Actinoalloteichus fjordicus: one gene and its partner. Each later gene encodes a partner of the first gene's protein in a complex. Links are inferred from orthologs where the notes say so. Each region holds a gene or a part of one and is shown on either strand. Other genes may lie near its edges. The genes, in order: secA and secY.

Region 1 (6,967 bases):
GGCGACGGCGGCGGGCATCGGCGGGGTGGTGGTGCCTCGACGGGGCGTGGCGACGATCGACCCGATGGTGGTGAAGGCCTCGGCGGGGGTGGCCTTCCGGGCCCCGATCCTGCGCACGTCGACGGCGGGAGCGGCGGCCGAGGAGTTGATCGAGGCGGGCTTCGCGCTGTACGCGATGGCTGCGGACGGCGATGCGACCCTGTTCGAGGTGGAGCTGCCGCGCCGGGTGGCGTTCGTGCTGGGCGGCGAGACCCACGGCGTCTCCGAGGAGGTCGCCGAACTGGTGATGGGTCGGGTCGCCATCCCGCTGGCCGACGGTGTCGAGTCGCTGAACGTCGCGAGCGCGGCGGCGGTGCTGAGCTTCGAGCTGACCCGGCGGCGGCTGACCTCGGGGTGAGTCTCGACCGACCCGGCCGAGGGCGCGGTGCGCGCGCCGGTGAAGGCATTCAGCGTGGTGCCGCGTGGTCCGGGCGGGTGCTCGAGGTCTGCCCGAGTTCCCGCCCGGCTGGTCAGGCGGCTGCCCGCCTCGGGTGCGTCAGTCCGGTTGACGGTGCGGGAACTCGCGGCCGAACAGGATGTTCAGCTCGGCGACGGTGGCCGGGACGGTCTGGTGGTGAATGCCGATCATGCCCGCGACGACCGCACCTGCGACGTTGCTCCGCAGGTCGTCGACGAACACGCATTCGGTCGTGGCCAGGCCGAGTCGTTCGGCGGTGAGTCGGTAGATCCTCGGATCTGGTTTGCTCAGCCCGACCTCGCCGGAGACGACCACCGTGTCGAACAGCTCGCCGAGTCCGTCGTCGGCTCGTCTGCCTTCCGCGTTGGACAGCAGGGCGGTGCGCAGCCCGGTGGCCCTGGCCGATCGCACGAGGGTCACCAGGGGCGGCTCGGCGTGATCCGGCGCACCGTCGCTGTCGGTGAGCACGCCGAAGAAGTCCAGCACCAGTCCGGAGAGCGTCACGTCGCCAGTCTAAGAGCCTGTCTTCGACCCCCTGTCTTGCAGTTGCGCGGGGTCGAGCGCGGCGATCTGCGGCGTCGTCGTCGGTCACCATGGCTCCTCCTACCGCCTGGCAGCTCAGCCACGCCGATCCCCGCTCACGACAGAGCGGGAACCGAAGACAGCCTCGGAGCACCCGCTCTTCCGACACTTTCGAGTGACTTCAGCGCCAAGACTGTACGGATCAACCCCCCACCCCGCTCTTCCTCCACGGAAACCGTTTCGCTGGAGGGAATCGAGATGACCAGTCTGCTGTCTCCCACTGCCGCTGACGCCGGCGTGATCGCCGCGATGCCCGTGGTGGAACCCCTGGATCGGCCTGCGTTCGCCGGGCTCACGGTGAGCCTGCTGCTGGCAGGCGCATCGGCCGTGCGATCACCTGCCGCGCCGCTTGCGGCCTGCCCGAGCAGCGAGAGACCATCGAGCGTCGAAAGTCCATCGAGCATCGAGAGACCGTCGAGCATCGCCCCGGACCCGCCGCTGCACGGCAGCCCGCAGCGGGCCGCTCCACCGAGCGCGACGCTCCCGAGGTCTCCTCGCCCGGCGAGATCCCGGATCACGGTGCCGAGTGTGGCCGCGCCGCTCGCGTCCGTCCCGGTCGAGGTCGTGGCAGTACCGGACTGGGCACGGCTCTCACCACCGCTCCCGGTGTCCTCGTCGCCGACGTCGCAGGTCCCGATTCCCGTCCTGCGCAGGCTCGCCACGGCTCGGTCGAACGCCGAACAGCGACATCCCATGGCAGGTACCGACATCCCGGCGTCCACCACGTCGCCGGACCCACCCGGTCGGACGCCCTCGGCGCATCGCATCGCCCGGCAGGCGCTGCACGCCTTGGTGGAGATCCTGGACGGCAGGCGGTCACGGTTGCAGCTCGGACGGCTGCTGGTCCCCGACCTGCACTATCTGATCGCACCTCGGGCCAGGCACGGGCCGAGCACGAATCCGCCGAGCAGGCTGCTCCGGGTGCACGCACAGCAGGTCAGCGAAACCGTGATCGAGTCGACGGCGCCGGTGCGGGGCCGCGATCGGGTCTTCGCCGTGGCCTTGCGGCTGGAGCTGCGCGGGACCAGATGGCTCGGCACGGCTCTGCAGGTATTGCGCCCACCGAGGTCGGATCGTCGCGGACTCACCGAACGGCGAGGGGGTTGATCAGGTGCTGATCCTGCGGTGACCCGACAAGGTCACGGGTGACCCGACAAGGCCTCAGGCTGTGAGCGGGCCGGACACCGCTTCGCGCGGGTGGCCGATCCAATCGCCGGGTGACCGAGTGGTGCGCGGCCGACCAGCCGGTCCGGCCGGGCCGGTGCCTGCGCGGGTTCGGGTCAGCCTGCGCGGGGTCTGGTCAGCCTGCCGGCGGACGACGTCGGCGGGAGTGCGCGCCTCCCGCCGACTGTCGGCACGACTCCCGCAGGCACGACCAGAGTGGCGGCGGGGGGGGAGGAACAACAGAATCGCCCACCACCGCCGAACACCAGAGCGCGATCGCCCACCACCGCCGAACACCAGAGCGGGACAGGCGCCGACGCCTGCCCCGCTCTGGTGGGCTGTCTCGATGACCGTCTCGGGTCAGCTCCGCTTGTCGCGCTTGGCCTGCGCCCGTTCTGCGGCGCGTCGGTCCTTGCGGCTGGCGTTGTTCGCTCGTCCGCCTGCGCCGCCGCTCCCGCTCTGGCCGCTGCGACGGGTCTCGACGCCGCCGCCCTCCTCCGGGCCGGAGTAGGTCAGCCGCTGCTGGCCGGGGCCGCCGAGGCCCTTGCCCCGTAGGGCGGGCGGCACGGCCTCCTCCGGACGCGGCGCGCGCGGCTGCTGGGGAGGCGCCGGACGACGGCCGTTGCCATTGCGCTGACCGTTGGCATTGGCATTGGCATTGGCCCGGCCGTTGCCGCCCGGGCCGCCCAGCGCGGGGGTCGCCGCCGGGTCGCCGTTGGAGCCGCCACCACCGACGGTGACGGCGACCGGCGGGCCTGCAGGCGCTGCCGCAGGCTTCGCGCCGTCGGCGGGCTCGACCTGGATGTTGAAGAGGAACCCGACGGATTCCTCCTTCAGCGCCTCCAACATCGCCGCGAACATGTCGAAGCCCTCGCGCTGGTACTCGATCGCCGGGTCGCGCTGGGCCATCGCCCGCAGGCCGATGCCCTCCTTGAGATAGTCCATCTCGTAGAGGTGTTCACGCCACTTGCGGTCCAGGACGGAGAGCAGCACTCGCCGCTCGAGCTGCCGCATCCCGTTCTCCTGGCCGACCTTCTCGTTGATCTCGGCCTCACGGATCCGGTACGCCTCACGAGCGTCGGCGAGCACGGCCGTCAGCAGCTCGTCCTTGGTCAGGCCGCGCTCCGATTCCTCCACCAGCTTCTTGTGGTCGAGGCTCACCGGGTAGAGCGTCTTGAGGGCTGTCCAGAGCTGTTCGAGATCCCAGTCCTCCGCGTCGCCCTCGGCTGCGGCGCCCGACACGTACGCGGTGAGCACGTCCGTCATCATGTGCTCGATCTGCTCCTGCAGATCCTCGCCCTCCATCACCCGGTGGCGCTCCGCGTAGATGACCTGACGCTGCTTGTTCATCACCTCGTCGTACTTGAGGACGTTCTTGCGGATCTCGAAGTTCTGCTGCTCGACCTGAGTCTGGGCGGACAGGATGGCCCTGGTGACCATCTTGTGCTCGATCGGCACGTTCTCCGGCACCCGCAGCCGGTTCATCACGGCCTCGACCATCGCGGCGTTGAAGCGGCGCATCAGCTCGTCGCCCAGCGAGAGGTAGAACCGCGACTCGCCGGGGTCGCCCTGCCTGCCTGAACGACCACGAAGCTGATTGTCGATCCGACGCGACTCGTGTCGTTCTGTGCCCAGCACGTAGAGACCGCCTGCGGCGCGGACCTCGGACGCCTCGGCGTCGACGGACGCCTTCGTCTCGGCCAGCACCTCGTCCCAGGCCGCCTCGTACTCTTCCGGCGTCTCCACCGGGTCGAGCCCGCGAGCCCGGATCTCCTCGTCGGCGATGATGTCCGGGTTGCCGCCGAGCACGATGTCGGTACCGCGACCGGCCATGTTCGTGGCCACGGTGACGGCGCCCTTGAGCCCGGCGCGCGCGATGATCAGCGCCTCCCGCTCGTGGTGCTTGGCATTGAGCACCTCGTGCGGGACGGACATCTTGGTGAGGAGCTTCGACAGGTACTCGGAGCGCTCGACGCTGGTAGTACCGACCAGCACCGGCTGGCCCTTGCGGTGCCGCTCCTCGATGTCCTCGGCGAGCGCCTCGAACTTGGCCTGCTCGGTCTTGTAGACGAGGTCCGGCTGGTCCTTACGGATGGCAGGCCGATTGGTGGGGATGCTGACGACGCCGAGCTTGTAGATCTGGTGCAGCTCGGTGGCCTCGGTCTGTGCCGTACCGGTCATCCCGGCGAGCTTGTCGTACAGCCGGAAGTAGTTCTGGAGCGTGATCGTGGCGAGCGTCTGGTTCTCGGCCTTGATCGGCACCCGTTCCTTGGCCTCGATGGCCTGGTGCATGCCCTCGTTGTAACGGCGGCCTGCCAGGACACGGCCGGTGAACTCGTCGACGATGACGACCTCGTCGCCTCGGACGATGTAGTCCTTGTCCTTCTTGAAGAGCTCCTTGGCCTTCAGCGCGTTGTTCAGGTAGCCGACGAGCGGGGTGTTGGCCGCCTCGTAGAGGTTGTCGATGCCGAGCTGGTCCTCGATCAGCTCGACGCCCTTCTCGGAGACGCCGACGGTGCGCTTGCGCTCGTCCACCTCGTAGTGCTCGTCGCGCTTGAGCAGCGGCGCGAGCCGCGCGAACTCCTGGTACCAGCGAGAGGACTGGTCGGTCGGACCCGAGATGATCAGCGGGGTCCTGGCCTCGTCGATGAGGATCGAGTCGACCTCGTCGACGACGGCGAAGTGATGCCCGCGCTGGACGCAGTCCTTGATGCTCCAGGCCATGTTGTCGCGCAGGTAGTCGAAGCCGAACTCGTTGTTCGTGCCGTAGGTGATGTCGGCCGAATAGGCCTCACGGCGCTGATCCGGCGTCATCTGAGGCGCGATCACCCCGACCTTCAGGCCGAGGAAGCGGTGCACCCGGCCCATCCACTCGGAGTCACGTCTGGCCAGGTAGTCGTTGGTCGTGACGACGTGGACGCCCTCGCCGGAGATGGCGTTGAGGTAGATGGCGAGCACCGAGGTCAGGGTCTTGCCCTCACCGGTGCGCATCTCGGCGACCTGGCCGAGGTGCAGTGCCGCGCCACCCATGACCTGTGTGTCGAAGGGCCGCTGGCCGAGCGTGCGCTTGGCGGCCTCCCTGGCAACGGCGAACGCCTCGGGAAGGAGTTCGTCCAACGACTCGCCTGCGGAGTGCCGCTCGCTAAACTCGGCGGTCTTCGCACGAAGCTCGGCGTCGCTGAGATCGACGAACTCGTCTTCCAGGGAGTTGACGTGCGCCGCGATCATCCGCAGGCGCTTGAGCGTCTTGCCCTCGCCGGCGCGGAGCAGTCGAGACAGGACCATGCGGTCGACCTCACTAGCTGATCGTCATGCGCCCGGTCAGGACGCTTTGCCGCCATCGTAGGCATGGACAGGGTGTCGACGGCATCCACGCAGGTGGTGGGCTCGTCACCCGCCGATGGACACCTCGTTTAAGAATGCCCGATCATCCCTGGTGCTTCGCAAGGTGGTCGGCATTCGAGCGGTTCGGCAAGGCACCGCCCCGAGCCACTCGGATCGACTTCCCTGGTGCAGGCAGGCCGCTCGGTCGACCGGCAGACACATCACCGCAGGTGAGCGCGCGATGTCGGGCGGTGAATACTCCCCGTCAGTCCCGCCGACCATGCCGGATCTGCCCGCCGTGCCCGCATCCTGTCGCCTACCCGCCGCGCGGGAGTCGCTTGTTCGCACGTCCTCGGGTGTCCGGCTCCGCCAGGTCGCCGCTTGACGCGCAGGCCTCCCTGTTCGGCGCGCAGACGGCCCTGCTCGGCGGCGGTCGCGACCGTGCAGGCGCAGGGCGGCGGCTGCGGCGAGGTCGGGCTGCGGGGGGGGCGGATGCGGCGGACTCGAGCGAACTCACCAGCGGGCAGACACCACGGGGAGAAGGAGGACAGCACTCCGCCCCGCCGCGATGCATGCGACGGGGCGGAGGTTCCGCAGGGAACCACGAGGTCGTCCGCTGCCGTGACGGCAGCGGATCAGCTGCTCACCGGCCGTTCTGCGGCACCGGCCGTCCCGGCGTCACGACGGCTCGCGGGCCGCCTGGTCCCGCGCCGGGCACCGGCCGCACGACTGCCTCACACGAGCTGGATCACGCCGTAGTCGAAGCCGCGCCTGCGGTACACCACGCTCGGCCTGCCGCTCTCGGCGTCGGCGAAGAGGTAGAAGTCATGGCCGACCAGCTCCATCTCGTACAGAGCCTGGTCGACGGTCATCGGCGTCGACGGGTGTTCCTTCTCCCGAACGATCTGCCCTGGCTCGTGGCCGTTGGCGGCGTCCTGCCACCGCTGCGGAGGCAGCTCGTGACTCTCCTGGTGCTCTGCCGTCTCTACCTCGGTCGCCTTCAACACGGCTGTGCTCCCTCGCTCGCCATTGACGTGGCCGGTGGTCGCGTCCGGCAACATGTCGGAGACCATGGAGGTGGCTTCCGCCACCGACGTGGGGTTGCGTCGTCCGTAGTGGACTCTGCGGCGATCGTGCGCTCGACGAAGCCTGCTCTCCAGCTTGGTGACGGCACCGTCCAGGGCGGCGTAGAAGTCGGCCGCACATGCCTCCGCGCGAATCACGGGGCCCTTGCCCTTGCCGGTGATCTCCACCCGCTGGCAGTTCTTCGTCTGCCTCGGGTTGGGTTCGTGGAAGAGTTCCACGTCGAAGCTGATGACCTTGCGGTCGTAACGTTCGAGGCGGTCCAGCTTCTCCGCTACATGCGTCCGATAGTGCTCGGGCACCTCGACGTTGCGGCCCTTGACGACGATGTCCATACGCGACCTCCTCGCAGTCGTG
Region 2 (6,362 bases), 5.6 Mb from region 1 along the record:
CGGTGATCGCGGCGAGGTCGCCGTAGGTGCGGGCCTGCCACGCCTGGCGTGTCCGGTCGTCGAACTCCATCATCGTGAGCCTGCCCTCGGCGTGCGCGGCGCTCAGGCGCTCCACGACCTGCCCGCGGTCGGTGTCCGACGCGCGCAGCTCGTCCTGGGAGTGCGACTCGCCCACGACGTCGATTCTGCCAGACGCACTCACCCTGACCACCCCGTTCGCCCCGTTGATGCCATCACATCACCCGTGTGACATCACCGAGGATACCGAACGACGTCACAATGGCGCCAGTGGCGTCACTCGGGTCGCGGCCTGCCGATGCCGGTCGCGTAGAGGACCCCGAGGACGCCGCCGGGTGGGAGCGCCACCCAGAGCCACCACGGGTACAGCTCGAAGGAGCCGAGGTCGATCAGGCCCCACACCATCAGGTTGACCACGGTGGCGCTCAGCCAGATGATCGTCAGCACGCGTAATGCGACACCGCCCGCGTCCTCGCTGAAGACCCGCCTGCGTGGTTTCGCCTGGTCCTTGCCCTGCGGCCGGGCCGGCGGCAGGTCGCGGGTCACCTTCGCCAGCTCACCGCCGGTCTTGGCGTCCCAGGCAGCCCGCACACGGGTGTCGAACTCGCCGAGGTCGATCAGGCCCTCGGCGTGAGCCCAGTGCAGGTGCTCCTGAGTCCGCTTCCGGTCGCGGTCGGACGCGCGCATTTCCTCGCGGCTGGGTGGCTCGGTCACGGGACTAGTTTCCCTCGTCCTCGACGGGCTTCGGGCCGAAACCCGAGCAAAGGCCGAACAAATGATCCTCACACGGTATCCGCAGGAAGTCGGACCGGACAACGTTCACTGCGACACCGCGACCTCAGGACCATCCGGGTCGGTACGGGCTCGAGGGCAGCCGGCTGCGCAGGCCGAGGAGGCTCGACGAGACCGAGCGGTTCCCCCGGCCCGCCACCCGGCGAGCAGGCCTGCCGACAACCCGCCGGGGATCAACCTGAGCGCGGCGGCGTCAGTCCTCCGGCGCCGTCAGCACCCAGGGACCGTCCTCGGTGACCGCGACGGTGTGCTCCCAGTGCGCCGCACGCGAGCCGTCGGCCGTCACCACGGTCCACTCGTCGTCGAGTTCCCTGGTCTGAGCAGTGCCCAGCGTCAGCATCGGCTCGATGGCCAGCGCCATGCCGACCTTGAGCTTCGGGCCCCGACGCGGCTTGCCGTGATTGGGGACGAACGGCTCCATGTGCATCTCGGAGCCGATCCCGTGCCCGCCGTAACCCTCGACGATGCCGTACTCGCGGTCGTCGCGTTCACAGGCCTGGACGGTCGCGACCTCGATCGCCCACGAGACGTCCCCGAGCCGGTTGCCCACCCGGACCGCCTCGATGCCCGCGAGCATCGAGAGCCGGGTGGCCTCGGAGAGCAGCGCATCGGCCGCCGACTCGGTGCCGACGGCCATGGTCACCGCCGAGTCGCCGTGCCAGCCCTCGAGGATCGCGCCGCAGTCGACCGAGATCAGGTCTCCGTCGGCGAGGATCAGCTCCCGCGAGGGGATGCCGTGCACGACCTGCTCGTTCACCGAGGTGCAGATCGATCCGGGGAAGCCGTGGTAGCCCTTGAACGACGGCACGGCGCCCGCGTCACGGATGAACTGCTCGGCGACCTCGTCGAGCTCGCCGGTGCTCACCCCCGCCCGGACCTGCGCGCCGACCGCCCGCAGGGCGCCCGCGACCACGAGACCGGCCGCACGCATGGCCTCGATCTCGCCCCTGGTCTTGAGCTCGATCCCGCTACCCCGTTTGAGCATCCGAACTCAGCCGCCCTGCCTGGCTCGCAACGCGCTCAGGGCGCGATCGGAGATCTCCTGCACCGTGCCGAGGGCGTCGATGACCACCAGCTTGTCCCGGTAGTAGTCGAGCAGCGGCTCGGTGCTGTCGTGGTAGACGTCCAGCCGCTTGCGGATGACCGTCTCCGTGTCGTCCGCCCGCCCGCGAGCGAGCATCCGGGAGACGACCTCCTCCTCGGGGATCTTGAACTCCAGCACCGCGTCCAGCTCGTGCTCGTCCTGGTCCTTGAGGATTCCGGCAAGCACGTCGGCCTGCCCGATGGTGCGGGGGAACCCGTCGAGCAGGAACCCCCCCACCGCATCGGACTCCCGCAGGCGCTGCCGCACCATCTCGTTGGTGACCTCGTCCGGAACCAGCGAACCCTCGTCCAGGTAGCGCTTGGCCTCGGTCCCCAGCGGCGTCCGATTGTCGATGTTGGCACGGAACAGCTCGCCGGTGGAGACGTGGGGAATCCCCAGCGCCTCGCTCAGCACAGCCGCCTGCGTGCCCTTGCCCGCGCCAGGCGGGCCAACAAGAACCAGTCGCACTACTTGAGGAACCCTTCGTAATTGCGCTGCATGAGCTGGCTCTCGATCTGCTTCACAGTGTCGAGGCCCACGCCGACCATGATCAGTACCGCCGTGCCGCCGAACGGGAAGTTCTGGTTGTTCCCGTCACCGGTGACGCTCAGGAAGAAGTTCGGCAGCACTGCCACGATGCCCAGGTACAGCGAGCCGGGCAACGTGATCCTGGACAAGACGAAGCTCAGGTACTCGGCGGTCGGCCTGCCGGGACGGATGCCCGGCACGAAGCCGCCGAACTTCTTCATGTCGTCGGCGCGCTCATCCGGGTTGAACGTGATCGACACGTAGAAGTACGTGAAGAAGATGATCAACAGGAAGAACAGGCTGATGTGCACCCAGCTCGACTGCGGCACCAGGTACTCGTCGACGAACCGTCGCCACCAGTTGTCCTCGCCGGAGAGCTGCGACAGCAGCTGCGGCAGGTAGAGGAGCGAGGAGCCGAAGATGACCGGGATGACGCCCGCCTGGTTGACCTTCAGCGGCAGGTAGGTCGAGGTCCCGCCGTACATCCGGCGGCCGACCATGCGCTTGGCGTACTGCACCGGGATGCGGCGCTGTGCCTGCTCGACGAAACAGACCGCGACGATGATCGCGAGGGCGAACACGCAGACCACGGTGAAGACGACGCCGCCTGCGGTCTGGAGGATGTTGCCACCCTCAGCCGGGATGCGGGCCGCGATCGAGGCGAAGATCAGCAGCGACATGCCGTTGCCGACACCGCGCTCGGTGACCAGCTCACCCATCCACATCAGGAGGGTGGCGCCCGCGGTCATGACGATGACGACCACGACGAGACTGAAGATCGAGTCGTCGGGGATGACGCGCTCGTTGCAGCCCTGGAACAGGGCGCCGGAGCGGGCCAGGGCGACGACGGTGGTGGCCTGAAGGACCGCGAAGGCGATGGTCAGGTAGCGGGTGTACTGCTGAAGCTTGGCCTGACCGGCCTGGCCTTCCTTGCGAAGCTGTTCGAAGCGCGGAATCACGACGCCGAGAAGCTGCACGATGATGCTCGCGGTGATGAACGGCATGATGCCGAGCGCGAAGACCGACAGCTGAAGAAGAGCACCGCCGCTGAACAGGTTGAGCAAGGAGTACAGGTTCTGGTTCTCGCCCTGTTCAGCCAGCCTGAGGCACTCCTGGATGTTCGTGGAGGAGACCCCAGGCGACGGAACGTTCGCCCCCAGCCGGTAGATCACCACGATTCCGAGAGTGAACAGAATCTTGCGGCGCAAGTCCGGCGTAGTGAGAGCCGAGCGGAAGGCGCTGAGCACGCGTGACCTCCTCGGCGTCGTCGGGTTCTCATTCCGACGATCGGCATAGGCCGGCACGGTGCCGGCAGTACACGGGCCTGGCGCGCACGCCAGGAACACTGCGTGCCTCCAGGCACGAAGCGTGTGCCGACTCTAACAGCAGGGTGGTCATGCCCCACAAGGTGCGCGGACGTATTGCGGGTGATCAGCCGCGCTAGACACGGGTTCCGCCGTGTCAACCGCCGAAGGCGGCAACGTCTGACGGCCGCCGGCGGGGCCAGACCGCGTATCGGGGCACGGCCCGACGAGCGGATACGTGAGCGGATATGTGAGCGACCAGGCGTGACGCGAGGCAGGCAGCCGCAGACAGGCCAGGATTCCGGCGTTCCCCGGCCTCGGGGCGGTGCGATGTCCGGCCGGGGCCGACTCGCCGGGAGGATCACCGCCTGATTTCGCCCGGTCGGGTGATCATTGTCGTCGACGGCCACGCGCAGGCGGGCCGGCTTCCCCTCTGATCGCCGAGAGATGATCAGGTGCGGCTCTGGTCGGCTGACACGGACCTCGGGCGCAGGCGGGGGCCGATCGTCGTCGAGTTCGATGGTCACGACCGTGCCCGTCGGACCGACCTGCTCCGCGCCGAGGCGAAGCCGAGACGCCGATGGCGCAAGCCGCGCGTGTCACGAACTCCGGCGGGCGTCCGAGCACAGCAGTCGACGCGACATCCATCGATCAGATCGCGGGGCGATCCTCCGCCGCCGACGCCGTCCCGCTCGAAGGATCAGATCGGCACAGCAGCGACCGTGGAGAAGCCGGACCAGCCCAGCGCCGGGCCGTGGGCACCGACGACGGTACGGTTCGCGCCGTGACCGAACCCGCTGTCGTGCACGACATCAGGGCTGCTTACGACGCCGTTGCGCCCCGGTACGCCGAACTGTTCAGCAACGTGCTCGAGACCTTGCCGATGGAACGAGCGATGCTGGCCGCCTTCGCCGAACTCGTGCGGGCCCACGATGCCGGACCGGTCGCCGATGTCGGCTGCGGCCCCGGCCACGTGACCGCGCATCTGCACGCGCTCGGGGCGACCGCCTTCGGCATCGACCTGTCCTCCGAGATGGTCGCCCTGGCCCGCCGGGCTCATCCGGATCTGCGGTTCGACGAGGGTTCGATGACCGCCTTGGACGTCGATGACGGGGTTCTCGGCGGCATTCTCGCGTTCTATTCCGTGATCCACACGCCACCGCAGCACGTGCCTGCCGTGTTCGCCGAGTTCCGGCGAGTGCTGGCGCCGGGCGGCCACCTGCTGCTCGGATTCTTCGCCGGTGACGACCCGCTGCCGCAGGAATTCGACCACAAGGTCACGCTCGCCTATCGATGGTCGCCCGGCAGCCTCGCGGAGTCGGCACGCCAGGCCGGGTTCGTCGAGGTCGCCCGGTTGGTGCGCGAGCCGCGGGAGGGCGAGCGGCAGTTCCAGCAGGCGCAACTGCTGGTGCGCAAGCCCGAGGAGCCCGGAGCGCCCCGCTAAGCCGTCATCGGCGATGGTCCTCGTAGGTCTCTAGTCACCCCGGTAGCCGAACCGGCCCCTGTCTGCGGTCCGGTCCGGCTCCTGGCGAGATCGGGTGGCATCGACCGCCGTTTCGTCAATGCCTGCCCGTCGTGGAGACCCGCAGTGTCACGAGCGAAGGTTGATGTTGGCGCGGGTGCCGTCCTTGGTGAAGGTGCCGTAGAGGCCGGTGCGGGTGGTGCCGGTGGTGAGGAAGGCGACGTAGTCGGTGTCGGCGTGCGGGCCCGCGACGTGGAAGACCGGGACGGTGCCTGCCTGGAGGGCGTACCACTGATCGACCACGATGCAGTCGGCACCCCACAGACCTGGGGCCGGGATCGTCTGGCCGACGGACTCCGTCTGGTTGGCGCGACCGATGACGGCGATGGCGTGTCCGAGGTTGCCCTGCTTCACACCGATGTACTCGATCACGGTGCCGTCGGCCAGGGGGCTGTTCTTGGCCGCCAGGATGGCGATGACCACGGTGTTGAAGCTCTCACAGACGCCGATGAAGGGGTGCCCGACGGCCCGCGCTGCGCCCCAGTCGAGGTAGGCCTTGACGCGTTCGGCGTGGGAGGGCGGAGTGTCGCCGTAGCCGAGGGACTTCGCCTTGATCGGCGGGATGACCGACAGCAGTGTGTCCGACCCGGGCGCGTACTGCACGATCCGTTTCCTCGGGTCCTTGCCGAACCTGGTCTGCACGCTCGGATTGATCGCGTTGTAGGGGTTGTCGATGTAGACGCCCTGATCGGGCCCGTTCACCGGATCGGCTACCGCGACCCCTAACGACGACGCCTGAATCCGTGTGGCGATCCGATCCTCGAGCGACTGCGCGTTGGTCATGTCCGCTCCTTCATCCGACTTCCTACCGAGATGGTTATCGGCAGCGGGACGCCGGGCCTGACGGGTCAGGCGAGGAGCTGGGACCACTCGTCGAGGGACGATTCATCCACACGTCCCGGACGAGGTCGCACACCGCCGGTCCGCCCAGGTGAGAAGCCACGTACGCGACGACCGGCTCCCATCGCCCACCATCGCCGTCCACGACCACGAACGGCAGGGCGGACGCCTCGCCCTCGCGCCCACTGTCGGGACAGCTCATCGCCCTTCGGCGGGCTCCCGCCGCATGTCCTCGGCCGCACTCGGACGGAGCCCAGGCGAAGATCGCCAGGAA

What was found.
Region 2: the proteins of secA (region 1) and secY are in contact, whole or in part, in a crystal structure (PDB 3DIN), measured with the Thermotoga maritima proteins. The link is inferred for Actinoalloteichus fjordicus from one-to-one orthologs. Residues at the interface, in WP_004082002.1 of Thermotoga maritima: Glu261, Ala262, Arg263, Lys300, Ala301, Arg302, Thr303, Ile304, Ile305, Leu323, Tyr324, Asp325, Pro326, Val329, Ser330, Tyr333, Ile336, Lys340, Phe345, Val349, Glu363, Phe364, Tyr374, Ser375, Gly376, Gly377, Glu393, Ile395, Thr482, Ser483; in WP_004081795.1 of Thermotoga maritima: Glu108, Gly109, Glu110, Glu111, Ala236, Glu237, Arg238, Arg239, Ile240, Thr241, Ile242, Gln243, Tyr244, Ala245, Arg246, Arg247, Val248, Thr249, Gly250, Arg251, Arg252, Val253, Tyr254, Gly256, Ala257, Ser258, Thr259, Tyr260, Leu261, Pro262.

The regions. Positions count from the first base shown.
Region 1 is NZ_CP016076.1:6,257,901-6,264,867, forward strand. What follows is about bases 2,364-5,874. They hold secA (preprotein translocase subunit SecA), read right to left. Parts: upstream 5,489-5,874; coding sequence 2,564-5,488; downstream 2,364-2,563. Also shown: UA74_RS26705 (TrmH family RNA methyltransferase), read left to right, coding at 1-397; UA74_RS26710 (HAD-IA family hydrolase), read right to left, coding at 536-961; UA74_RS26715 (Rv3235 family protein), read left to right, coding at 1,238-2,146; hpf (ribosome hibernation-promoting factor, HPF/YfiA family), read right to left, coding at 6,262-6,945. UniProt on the Escherichia coli protein: Required for protein export, interacts with the SecYEG preprotein conducting channel.
Region 2 is NZ_CP016076.1:660,114-666,475, reverse strand. Bases 1,516-4,421 are described here. They hold secY (preprotein translocase subunit SecY), read right to left. Parts: upstream 3,670-4,421; coding sequence 2,362-3,669; downstream 1,516-2,361. Other genes in these bases: UA74_RS03090 (adenylate kinase), read right to left, coding at 1,802-2,362; map (type I methionyl aminopeptidase), read right to left, coding at 1,516-1,795. Outside these bases: UA74_RS03105 (DUF1707 SHOCT-like domain-containing protein), read right to left, coding at 1-175; UA74_RS03100 (DUF1707 SHOCT-like domain-containing protein), read right to left, coding at 295-732; more of map, read right to left, coding at 1,004-1,515; UA74_RS03075 (class I SAM-dependent methyltransferase), read left to right, coding at 4,511-5,170; UA74_RS03070 (hypothetical protein), read right to left, coding at 5,318-6,031. UniProt on the Escherichia coli protein: The central subunit of the protein translocation channel SecYEG. Consists of two halves formed by TMs 1-5 and 6-10.